3 regions of the Paenarthrobacter sp. AT5 genome follow, and region 1 is predicted to be linked to each of the others. Evidence: riboswitches for the same ligand, from Rfam matches in the RefSeq annotation. Region 1 holds a riboswitch; each other region holds the start of a gene.
What was found. A riboswitch is a leader RNA that binds a small molecule or an ion and turns the genes downstream of it on or off. The one in region 1 is predicted to bind glycine.
Positions count from the first base shown of each region.

Region 2: it holds a riboswitch for glycine, as region 1 does, so the genes downstream of both, gcvP (aminomethyl-transferring glycine dehydrogenase) here and gcvP (aminomethyl-transferring glycine dehydrogenase) in region 1, are expected to answer to the same signal.
Region 3: it holds a riboswitch for glycine, as region 1 does, so the genes downstream of both, cycA (D-serine/D-alanine/glycine transporter) here and gcvP (aminomethyl-transferring glycine dehydrogenase) in region 1, are expected to answer to the same signal.

Region 1 is NZ_CP136441.1:938,731-942,908, forward strand. It holds gene RI444_RS04470 (MFS transporter) at 1-1,099, opposite strand, end outside; gene RI444_RS04475 (TetR/AcrR family transcriptional regulator) at 1,173-1,712, shown strand; glycine riboswitch at 1,805-1,903, shown strand; gene gcvP (aminomethyl-transferring glycine dehydrogenase) at 2,081-4,178, shown strand, end outside.
Region 2 is NZ_CP136441.1:4,457,488-4,461,665, reverse strand. It holds gene RI444_RS20765 (AMP-binding protein) at 1-2,249, opposite strand, end outside; glycine riboswitch at 2,505-2,604, shown strand; gene gcvP (aminomethyl-transferring glycine dehydrogenase) at 2,754-4,178, shown strand, end outside.
Region 3 is NZ_CP136441.1:805,798-809,975, forward strand. It holds gene RI444_RS03825 (FAD/NAD(P)-binding protein) at 1-1,335, shown strand, start outside; glycine riboswitch at 1,432-1,531, shown strand; gene cycA (D-serine/D-alanine/glycine transporter) at 1,686-3,152, shown strand; gene RI444_RS03835 (ExeM/NucH family extracellular endonuclease) at 3,223-4,178, opposite strand, start outside.

The DNA.
Region 1 (4,178 bases):
CGCCCACGACAACCGCCAGGTACCCCACTGCGTTGAGGACCAGGCCGCCCGCCACCACGAAGCCGGGGCGGATCCGCTTCACCAGCGGCACCACTACCAGCCCTGCCACGATGGTGGCCAAGAGGGCCGGGATCATGGCAATACCGGCCTCCATGGGCGACTGGCCTTCGATGAGTTGCAGGTGCTGGGCGAAGAAGTAGATGAACCCGGTCATGGAGAACAGGGACAGCACGTTGGCGACGATGGCCGTGCTGAACACTTTGTTGCTGAAGAGGCGCACGTCCAGCATGGGGCTGGCCAACTGCTGCTGCCGCCGCACGAAGAGCACGCCCAGTACCGCGCCGAAGAGCATGAAGAAAGCCGCGGTTGGCCCGAAGCCGTGCACGGCGAATTCCTTGATGCCGTAGACGAACGGAGCCATGGTGAGGACGGACAGGACGATGCTTGGTACGTCCACCCGGCCAGGGTTGGCGTCCTTCGACTCCGGAATGAGGATCCTGCCGAACGCAAGCAGGGGCAGGAGCAGGAACGCTGCCACCAGGAAGACAGCTCCCCACCAGAAGTGCTCCACCAGCCAGCCCCCAAAGATGGGACCGAGGGCTGCGCCGCCCGAGAACCCGGCTGCCCAGACGGCGATGGCGAGGCGGCGCCGGTTCGGATCGGTGAAGATGTTCCTGATCAGGGACAGTGTTGAGGGCATCAGCATGGCGCCGAAGACTCCAAGGGCTGCGCGGCCGGCTATCAGCCATTCAGCCGAGGGCGCGAACGCCGTAGCAGCCGACACCGCAGCGAAGCCTGTGCTGCCGGCCAGAAGCAGCCGCCGTCGTCCTATCCTGTCGCCGAGGTTGCCCATGGATACCAGCAATGCAGCCAGGACCAGCGGGTACGCGTCAACGATCCACAGAAGCTGGATGCCCCCGACTTCCAATGAGCGGGCGATCTCCGGTAGAGCGAAGGTGAGGGCGGTGTTGTCCACGGCCACCAGGAGAACCGGAAACATGAGCAGGGCAAGGGCCGTCCAGTCGCGCCATGCTGCCGTCCTGCCGTGGAGGCGACAGGTGGAAGTGCGGGGAGCTTTGGTTGCGGACGACGAAAACATGAATATTACTGTACCGTCCAGACGGTATAGTTTCAAAAGAGCTCAACACGCCTGTTTAGGGAATGATGGACACATGCCGCGAAAACCAGTTGCCAAGGATGCCGTCCTGGATGCCTTCGAGGCGCTCCTGATCGAGGTGGGGGAGCGGGCAGCAACGCTCGACGCCGTCGCGAAGCGCGCCGGAGTCTCCAAGGGAGGGCTCCTCTATCACTTCCCCAACAAGGAGGCCCTCATCAGCGCTTTGCTGGAACGCCTCGACCGATTGGCGGAGGAAGACACCGAACAAATGATCGCGGCCCCGGACGGCGCAGCTGCGTACTTCATCCGGTCTTCAGTGTGGGCCGGTACGCCCATGGACCGGGCTTTTGTGGCGACCACCCGCTTGGCAGAGGTAGCCCACGAGGAGACGCGGAGGAGGTTTGCCGCCATCCAACAACGCTGGCTCGACGTGCTCGCCGAGGACGTTGGGCCGGAAGTCGCCAAAGCCGTCAGCTACATGGGTGACGGACTCTATTTCAACGCCATGTTCGAAGGCGGGCAGGCGGGCGGCAGCGCCGGGCGGGAGGCCGACGTCGGGATCCTTCTCGAGGTTCTGGAGCGACTGCGCAAGTAGCGCTCCGCCTATTTGCCGCGACGCCGGGCACGTAGGACAATTAACAATTGTGGTGCGCCTTGCAGCGGGCCGCGAACAACTGCATAAGCCTATGATCTGCGGCGGGAGAGTCCTGCAAAGCACGTGACGCAGGCGCCGTAGGAGCAAATCCTCCCCAGGAATCTCTCAGGCCCACGCACCGCCGCGGCTAGGCAACTCTGGAAAGCAGCAGGCAATCCGCCGTCAGCGGTGACGATTGTTGTGTTCACCGACGGTGCAAGCGGCGTTGCGCAGGCAACCCGCGGAAACTCTCAGGTCCAATACAGAGCGGGGAGGAACCCGAGCCACTGCGGCGTACCCAAGCGCCGCCCAACTAATGGAGTTCCTTCGTGACGGTTAGTTCAGCCTCCACCGCCTTCGTCGATCGGCACATCGGTGCCCGCCGCCAGGCCGACATCGGCACCATGCTCAAGTCAGTCGGTTACGACTCCGTGGATTCCCTCGTGGACACCGCGGTTCCCAACGACATCCGCCAGGACGTTGCCCTGACGCTGCAGAACGCGCTGAGCGAGGTGGAGGTCCTTGCTGAACTCCGCAAGCTTGCTTCCAAGAACAAGACTGCTGTCCAGATGATCGGCCAGGGCTACTACGACACCATCACGCCGCCGGTTATCCGCCGCAACATTCTCGAGTCGCCGGCCTGGTACACCGCCTACACGCCCTACCAGCCGGAAATTTCCCAGGGCCGCCTCGAAGCGCTGCTGAACTTCCAGACCATGGTGCAGGACCTCGTTGGCCTGCCGATCGCCAATGCTTCGCTCCTTGACGAAGCCACCGCAGTCGCTGAAGCCGTGCTGATGATGCGCCGTGCCAACAAGAACAAAGCCGTCCAGGATGGCAAGACCGTCCTCGACGCAGACTGCCTGCCGCAGACCATCGCGATCGTGAAGGGCCGCGCTGAGGCGCTCGGCTTCGAGGTGGAGGTTGCGGACCTCTCCGCGGGACTGCCCGACGGCGACATCAACGGCGTCGTCCTCCAGCAGCCCGGCGTCTCCGGCCGTGTCTTCGACCACTCCGCCGTCATCGCCGAGGCGAAAGAGCGGGGCGCGCTGGTGACGGTTGCTGCCGACCTTCTTTCCCTCACGCTCATCACCCCTCCGGGTGAACAGGGTGCGGACATCGCCGTCGGCTCCGCCCAGCGACTGGGTGTTCCGCTGTTCTTCGGCGGCCCGCACGCCGCTTACATGGCAGTTCAGAAGGGGCTGGAGCGTTCCATGCCCGGCCGTCTGGTGGGCGTTTCCAAGGACGACGCCGGTGTCCCCGCCTACCGCTTGGCGCTGCAGACCCGCGAGCAGCACATCCGCCGCGAAAAGGCCACGTCCAACATCTGCACGGCGCAGGCTCTCCTGGCCATCGTCGCCTCGATGTATGCCGTCTACCACGGCCCCGAAGGCCTGAAGGCCATCGCCGAGACCGCCCACCACCACGCGCGCACCCTTGCGGCCTCACTGAAGGCTGCCGGCGTCGAGGTCCTGCACGGGTCCTTCTTCGACACCATCACGGTTCGCGTTCCGGGCCGCGGCGCCGAGCTCGTCGCTGCTGCCGAAGAGCGTGGCATCAACCTGCGTGGAATCGACGGGGACACCGTGGGTATCTCCGTGGATGAGACAACAACAACTGACATCGTCGGCAGTGTCCTTGAAGTTTTCGGTGCCTCCGCGGTTGAGTCCGCAGAGGGCTTTGCGCTGGAGGCTTCCGTTGAGCGCTCCAGTGAGTACCTGCAGCACCCCGTGTTCAACACCCACCGCTCCGAAACGCAGCTCCTGCGCTACATCCGCAAGCTCTCCGATCGCGACCTCGCGCTGGACCGGACCATGATTCCGCTGGGTTCGTGCACCATGAAGCTGAACGCCACGGCGGAGATGGAAGCCATTTCCTGGCCCGAGTTCGCCTCCATCCACCCCTTCGCTCCTGATTCCCAGACCGAGGGCTGGCGTGAACTCATCGCCGACCTCGAAGCCCAGCTGACCGAGATCACGGGCTACGACCAGGTCTCCATCCAGCCGAACGCCGGGTCCCAGGGCGAGCTGGCCGGGCTCCTCGCCATCCGCGGCTACCACCACTCCCGCGGAGACCAGCAGCGGAACGTCTGCCTCATCCCCGCCTCGGCACACGGCACCAACGCAGCGTCCGCCGTGCTCGCCGGCATGAAGGTTGTTGTTGTAGCCACTGCAGCTGACGGAACCATCGACCACGAGGATCTCAAGGCCAAGATCGAGGCCAACCGCGAAGTTCTCTCGGCCATCATGATCACCTACCCCTCTACCCACGGTGTCTACGACGCCGACGTGCGGGAAGTCTGCGACGCTGTCCACGAAGCCGGTGGCCAGGTCTACATCGACGGTGCAAACCTCAATGCACTGGTCGGTTTGGCGCAGCCGGGCAAGTTCGGCGGCGACGTGTCCCACCTGAACCTGCACAAGACCT
Region 2 (4,178 bases), 1.2 Mb from region 1:
AGGGTCATGGCCGAGCGTTGCCACCACGTCTTGGACAAAGCGGCGGCCCAGCCGAAGGCGAAGAGCCACAGGACGGGCCCCTGCCCGGGGTAGGGGAGTTCGATCACGTCGAAGCGTTGGAGCAGGTCAATCGCTGCGAGGCTGAGTGGAAGCAGCCACGGCCACCTGCGCTGTGCCCTGTCCAGGGCGGGGATGGCCAGCAGCGCCGCCAGGCCCACCAGGATATGCACCAGGATCTCAATGAACCAGAAGCGCGACATGTCGGTCCAGCCTTGGGGCCCCACCAACGTGTTGAGCAGGAAAATGTTGTGCCAACCGTAGTCGTCCGTGGTGGCGAAGGCCACGCCGATCACCGCCATGCTGGGCAGGGCGATCCGTGCCACCGCCTTCAGTTGCCGTTTGAGCCGTTCCCGGCGTGGGCCCGACAGTTGGAACCGGGCAAAGTTGTATCCAGCCACCGCTATCAGGACGTGGGCCGTCCCTTCCCAGTCGAAGAGGCCCACATGGGTGGAAACGATGAAGATGATGGCCACTGCCCGCAGGACGATCCCGGTCTCCATGCGGGCAATCAACCTGCGACGCTGCGGCGCCGTCCCCGGCTGTGGGTTGGGTCCCGCCTTGTTGGGCCCTGCTGGCTTCGCTTCCGGTTCTTTGGGAGTCAGTTCGCACACCGGCATCAGGTGCCACCCGTCGGGAAGGTAGCCCAAGGCACTTTCCAGCCGGACCGACGCGGCTACGTAGGAGAGCGAATCGCCGCCCAATGAGACGAACGTGTCCGTTTCCTTGACGTCGGTCCGCTCAAGAACATCGGCAAAAATGGTCTTGGGGTCATCGCAGGCTTTTGCGGATGGAAGCTCCGGGTTCCTTTGCGGCTCCTGCGATGCCAAGGCGAGGACGGCAGGGTAATCCGTTTTTCCGTTGACCAGCCGTGGAATCGAGTCGACTGAGCAGAGGGTCAACGCCGCCCGGGGTATGCCAAGGTCCTGCGCCACGGTCTTCGCGAGAATGGAGAGTTCATGCTTGCCTTCGACGGCGGCCACGAGGCCACTGTCGGACCCGGCAACTGCTGCCGTGACGCCGTAGTCGGCCAGGATCTTTTCGACCCGTCCCAGGTCAACGCGCAGCCCCACGATCTTCACGAAGCGACTCCGCCGCCCGACGATCTGGTACAAGCCTCCCGGCCCCCTGCGTGCGAGGTCGCCCGTGCGGAGCTCGGTGATGTCCCGTCCCCGGGCGAGGTCCGATGGCTGCTCGGCGTAACCCAGCATGACGTTCGGCCCGGAGTAGACGAGCTCGCTCTCATCCAGGCCGGGCACGGGCTCCAGCCGGAAGGATCCTCCGGGAATGGGGACCCCTATGGCGTGGGGGTTCTCGGCCGCCTCATCCGGGGGGAGGTACGCCATCCGTGCTGTCGCTTCGGTCTGGCCGTACATCACAAAGAGGTCCCAGCCGCGCTCCTGGCCGAGCTGCGCATAACGGCGCACGCGGGCAGGGTCCAGGCGTCCGCCCGCCTGGGTGATGTACCGAAGGCTGGGTAGCTCCATGGTTTCGAAGCCCACGCGTTCGAGCAGGTCAAAGGTGTAGGGAACCGCGGCGAAAGACGTGACAGACCGCGACCGCATCAGCTCCCAGAAGCACGGATCAACCACGGACAGATCCGTGAGGGCAATTGAGGCACCCACCAGGAGGTGGCTGTTCACGACGCTCATGCCGTAGCAGTAGGACAGGGGAAGCGTGGTGGCCGCCGTGTCCGCCGGACGGAGATGCAGGTACTGCGCAATGGCCTGCGCATTCGCCTGCACCGATGCTGCGGAGATGCGGACCAGTTTGGGTGATCCGGTTGAGCCCGACGTGCTCAGCAGCAGGGCGAGTTCGGGATGGAGATCGTGCTTGCTCCCGGAGCGGCGTTCTTCAAGGGTTATTCCACCGTCGACGGAGCGCGCAATGAGATCCGGCTCGTAAGCCGCCAGCAGCGACTCAACGGCAGGGCCTCCGCCGGAGGGAAGGATGAGCAGCGGATGGCCCGACGAGAGGGCTGCCAGGTACACCGTCAACGACGACAAAGTGTTGTCGGCCTCGAGGGCGACAAGGCGGCGGGCGCTGCCAAACGACGCCGCCATCTCCTGGACTCGGCAGGCCAGTTGGGCGTAGCTCACTGTGTCTGTTCCGAGGTGTACTGCGGGCCGGTCTCCAAACGATGCCAAATGGGCGGCAAAGGAGACTCCGGCCAAATCCGGCTGAATACTCACCAAGGCAAGATAGAAGGTATGCCTAACCTAACTCAAATGGATTTGCGCGCGGTTCCGAAATGTGAAGCCTTGGAGCAACCCGGAAAAGGGGAGGGGAAGTGATAGAGCAACGGACCTTCGGACGCTCTATCACTTCCCGCCGCCCTGCGGGGGACGCTCTAGCACTTCCCAACCGCCCTGACCTGCGCGTCTTGCCTTTCTTCACGATCACCCGCTATGGTGTGAAGCGTGTCACCGAGGTGGCGCACACGCTTTTGATCTGCGGCGGGAGAGTCCTGCCGGGTACATCCAGTCAGGCGCCGTAGGAGCAAATCCTCCCCAGGAATCTCTCAGGCCCATGTACCGCCGCGGCGAGGCAACTCTGGAAAGCAGTCCGGGCAACCGGGCTCACCGACGGTGCAAGTGGACAACCAAGTCCGCGGAATCTCTCAGGTCCAATACAGAGCGGGGAGGAACCCATATTCACCATGGCGCTCAGCGGGCGCCTGAATCCTGGAGTTCCTCTTGACTGTTCAATCCTCCCCAACCGCGTTCGCGGACCGGCATATCGGCGCCCGCCGCCAGGCTGATATCGACACCATGCTCAAGGCCATCGGCTACGACTCCGTTGATGGCCTGGTTGACGTTGCGGTCCCCGATTCCATCCGCCAGTCCTCGCCGCTGACCCTGCAAAAGGCCCTCAGCGAGACCCAGGTCCTGGCCGAACTCCGCAAGCTCGCGGCCAAAAACAAGACTGCCGTCCAGATGATCGGCCAGGGCTACTACGACACCATCACGCCCCCGGTGATCCGCCGCAACATCCTTGAGTCCCCGGCCTGGTACACCGCCTACACTCCGTACCAGCCCGAAATTTCCCAGGGCCGCCTCGAAGCACTCCTGAACTTCCAGACCATGGTCCAGGACCTCACTGGCCTTCCGATCGCCAACGCTTCCCTCCTTGACGAAGCCACCGCCGTGGCCGAGGCCGTGCTGCTCATGCGCCGCGCCAACAAGGACAAGACCGCGAAGGACGGCAAGACCGTCCTGGACGCCGATCTCTTCCCGCAGACCATTGCGATCGTGAAGGGCCGCGCAGAAGCGCTCGGCTTCGAGGTGGAGGTTGCGGACCTCTCCGCAGGACTGCCCGACGGCGACATCAACGGCGTCGTCCTCCAGCAGCCCGGCGTCTCGGGCCGGGTTTTCAACCACGCCCCAGTGATCGCTTCCGCGAAAGAGCGCGGTGCACTGGTCACCGTTGCCGCCGACCTGCTGGCGCTTACCCTCATCACGCCCCCGGGCGAGCAGGGTGCGGACATCGCCGTCGGAACCGCGCAGCGCTTCGGCGTTCCGCTGTTCTTCGGTGGCCCGCACGCCGCTTACATGGCCGTCCGCCAGGGCATGGAGCGCACCCTCCCGGGCCGCATCGTTGGTGTGTCCAAGGACAACGCCGGCGTTCCCGCCTACCGCCTCGCCCTGCAGACCCGCGAGCAGCACATCCGCCGCGAAAAGGCCACGTCCAACATCTGCACGGCACAGGCCCTGCTCGCGATCGTTGCCTCGATGTACGCGGTGTACCACGGTCCGGACGGACTCAAGGCGATCGCCGAGACTGTGCACGGCCACGCTCGCGTTCTGGCCACGGCACTGCAGAAGGCCGGCCGCGAACTCGTCTCTGATTCGTTCTTCGACACCCTCACCGTCCGCGTCCCGGGCAAGGCAAGCAAGGTGATCGGTGCCGCCGAAGCACGTGGCATCAACCTCCGCCGCATCGACGAGGACACCGTGGGTGTTTCCGTTGATGAAACCACGACGCCGGAGGTCCTCTCCGCGGTTGCCGTCGCCTTCGGCGCTGGTCCGGTCGGGGACGCGGCAGGGTTCGAACTGGCCTCGGACGTGCTCCGCACCTCCGACTTCCTGCAGCACCCCGTGTTCAGCACGCACTGTTCCGAG
Region 3 (4,178 bases), 130 kb from region 1:
GAAGAACACGGACTGCTGTACTTCCCTCCGGCGCCTCCGGCCGACGTGGACTGGTCCATAGTGCCGGACAACGAACCCGTGCTGGTCCGGGGAATGGGCCTGAACTTCTTCGACGTCATGGGGCAGCTGACCGAGGGCCGCGGCGGCAAATTCGTGGACGCCGTCGCCCCGGGTACCGGCGCCCTGGAGTACCGTGCTTCCGGGCGCGAACCGAAAATCATCGCAGCGTCCAGGCGAGGCACCCCGTACCGGGCCAAAGCCGGGCTGTCCGGCTACTACGCCACGAGCATCACCCTCCGCTACCTGACGGAAGCCGCCGTCGACCGCTTCCGGGCTGCGGGGATCCAGCCCGGCTTCGACCATGATCTGTGGCCGCTCCTGCACCGGGACGCGTTGTGGGCGTACTACGCAACGTTGGCACGGTCCCAACCGGCCGCGATCCGGGACTCGGCCCAATTCCTGGCCGACCTGGAGGACGCGCTGCAGCCGCATGCGCACGCAACGGGCAACTGGGAAACCGAAGTGGGGGCGCTGGTCGAAAAACACGTGGTGGCTTCGCGCCGGCTGAACCTTCGGGCGCTCGCCGCCCCGTTGGCGGGCCGGACCTTCGCCTCCCGCCGCGAGTTGGACAAGGCCATCACCGATTACCTGGATGATGATGCCCTGCGTTCGGAGCTCGGCGAAGCCGATCCTGTGAAGATGGCGATCGGCGCACTCCATACGGGCCGCGCGATCCTTAAGACCGTGGTGGCGGACGGTGGAATCACGGATGAGTCGTGGGTGGCGGAGCTGCGCGGCTGGTTCGAATCCTTCGTCGAGGGACTGGCCAGCGGGCCTCCCGCACTTCGTTCGGAGCAGCTGGCCGCCTTGGCGCGTGCCGGCGTCGTGAGTTTCGTGGGGCCGGACCCGAAATTCAGCGTGGACCGAAACGCCAAGGTCTTCCGCGCCTTTTCGCCCTGGGTGCGGGATGCGCCCGTGCAGGCGAGGACCCTGATTGAAGCGATGTCGCCCGCCAACCGGGTGGGTATCAACGTCTCCCCGTTGCTGGAACAGCTCATGGAGGACGGCCTGGTGCGAACCAAGATCATGATGAGCGTCGAGGGGACGCCGGTGCAGACCACCGGCCTGGATGTGGAACCACATCCTTACCGGCCCGTGGCCGCGAACGGCTCGGTAACCGAGGGTTTGTACGTGCTGGGCCTTCAGCTGTCGGCAACCCAGTGGGGGACCGCCATCGCTGCCGAGGCGAAACCGGCAACGGGCCAGGCCTACACCAGCGGACAGCGGACGCTGCGCGACGCCGACGAGATCGCGCGGAGCATCCTGGGGCTTTAACCCCTTTTATGACGACCGTGGATGCCGGGCGTTTGCAGCGGGTGCCCGCCCTTCGCTAGTGTGTGATCTGCGTCACCGGCTGGTGATGCGCGCTAGTGATCCGCGGCGGGAGAGTCCTGCCGGTACATCCCGTCAGGCGCCGTAGGAGCAAACCCTCCCCAGGAATCTCTCAGGCACCCTGTACCGCCGCGGCGAGGCAACTCTGGAAAGAAGCACGGTTCCCACCGGGCTCACCGAAGGTGCAAGCGTTCCTGTCTGCAGGCACGCGGAAACTCTCAGGTCAATGACAGAGCGGGGAGGAACCCGAATCATCGTGGCATTCCGGTGCCGCCTGAACAATGGAGTTCCTCATGACGATTCAGCGCCCGCCAACAGACAACAACCATGAGCCCCACCTCGAACGGCAACTCAGCAACCGCCACATCCAACTGATCGCCATTGGCGGTGCCATCGGAACCGGCCTGTTCATGGGCTCCGGGAAAACCATCTCCGCCGCCGGGCCCTCCGTCATTTTCGTCTACATGATCATCGGCTTCATGCTGTTCTTCGTCATGCGGGCCATGGGCGAGTTGCTGTTGAGCAACCTGAACTACAAGTCCTTCAGCGACTTCGCCGCAGACCTTCTGGGTCCGTGGGCGGGATTCTTCACTGGATGGACGTATTGGTTCTGCTGGGTTATCACGGGCATCGCGGACGTCATTGCGATAGCCGGCTACTCGGAAGAGCTGTGGCCGGGCTTGCCCCTTTGGATTCCCGGACTCATCACGATCGGCATCCTCCTGCTCTTGAACCTGGCAACCGTGAAGGCCTTCGGCGAGACGGAATTCTGGTTCGCCCTCATCAAGATCGTGGCCATTGCGGCGCTCATCATCGTGGGCCTGTTCATGATCTTCAGTGGCTTCCAGTCCGATGCCGGCCCTGCCAGCTTCACCAACCTCTGGTCCCATGGAGGCTTCTTCCCCAACGAATTCATGGGGTTCGTGGCCGGTTTCCAGATCGCAGTCTTCGCGTTCGTGGGTATTGAACTGGTGGGAACCACCGCTGCCGAAGCGAAGGATCCGGAGAAAAACCTTCCCAAGGCCATCAACTCCATTCCCATCCGTGTGCTGCTCTTCTACGTAGGCGCCCTCATCATCCTGATGTCCGTTACTCCGTGGACGCAGTTCGCGGCCGGCCACAGCCCTTTCATCGCCATGTTCTCGCTTGCCGGGCTTGGGGCCGCAGCCACGATCGTCAACCTCGTGGTGTTGAGCTCGGCGATGTCCTCCGCGAACTCCGGGATCTACTCCACGTCCCGCATGGTTTACGGCTTGGCGCAGGAAGGCGACGCGCCCGCAGTCTTCAGTGCGCTCTCCGGACGCAAAGTACCCCGCAACGCGCTGTTCCTTTCCTGCGTGCTGCTGCTCTCCGGCGTCGTCCTCATGTACGCCGGCCAGGACGTTGGCAAGGCCTTCGACATGGTCACCACGGTGTCGGCCGTGTGCTTCGTGTTCGTCTGGTCGATCATCCTGGCGAGCTACCTCGCCTTCCGGAAGCGTCGTCCGCAACTGCACGATGGCTCCGCGTTCAAGATGCCCGGCGGTGTTGTGATGGTTTGGGTGGTCTTCGCGTTCTTCGGGTTCATCATGTGGGCATTGACCACGCAGCCGGACACCCTCATGGCGCTGCTTGTCACGCCGGTGTGGTTCGTGGCGTTGGGCATCGCGTGGGCCATCCTGCGCCGCCGGCCGGCCCACGTGGCCCGGTTTGAAGCTTTCCGCGCGAGCCTGCAAGAGGACGCTGAACGGCTTCCCGAGCCTGAACCCGCACGCAAGTAGGACACAAAAAGCCAGGCCCCGCGACCACACGGACGCGGGGCCTGGCCCCTTCACTGCCAACCCGGGTTTGTCAGCCCCTCAGGCACCTCTGATATTCCAACCAGGCGATGGCGTAGCGGAGCCAGCCCGCAATGTCGTACCACTTGGATGGTTTGGCCGGTGCCGTGCATTGCGGCGGATTCGGGACGCTCTCCGCCACCGTGACCAGGACCTTGACCGTGGTGCCGGTTTCGACGGCGGTGAGCACCAGCGTCGCGGTACCGGCTGCTGCTGTGGCGGGAACCGTGACGTTGACGTTCGCGGCACCGGAGGTCACCGGAACATCGCCCAACTCCACGGTGGTGCCTGCGGCGTCGACGAACGAGGCCTTGAGGGTCTTGTTCGCCGGGCTGCCGATGGACGTCAGGTCCAGCTTGGAAACGGCCAGGCTCAGGGCATCTCCGGCCGTGACGTCGCTGGCTGTTGTGTTGGCAACAGCTACGGAACGGCGCGCGAAGTCGGGCGATACCGGGTTGTGCGCCTGGAGGTACTTGATCCACGCATCCCGGTCCACCAGCCCGGTGTCCTTGGTGTTGCTGCCTTCCTGGAAGACGCGGAAGTTGTCACCGCCGGTGGCTAGGAAGCTGAAGGTACCGATCCTGTACTGCTTGGCCGGATCGATCGGCGTACCGTCCACCCAGATCCCGGTGACGCGCTCACCTGTCGGGCGGGCGGCGTCGTAGGTGTAGTTGACGTTCTTGGACAAGCCCAACTGCTGGTACGGGCGGCTCGGTACCGTTCCGTCGGGGTTGGTCTGCCACTGCTGTTCCAGGAGCGTCTTGAATTGTGCGCCAGTAAGGGACGTCGTCCAGAGATTGTTGACGAACGGCAGCACCGCGTTCGCCTCGGCATAGGTGATGGTTCCGTCCGGGGCGTAGTACAGCTCGTTGCGGAGCCCGCCGGGATTAACGACGCCGATCTCCGCTGCACCCAGTTCCGGCGCCTTGAGCGTGTCCACCAGTGAGTCCGCCACGAGGTTGCCCAACG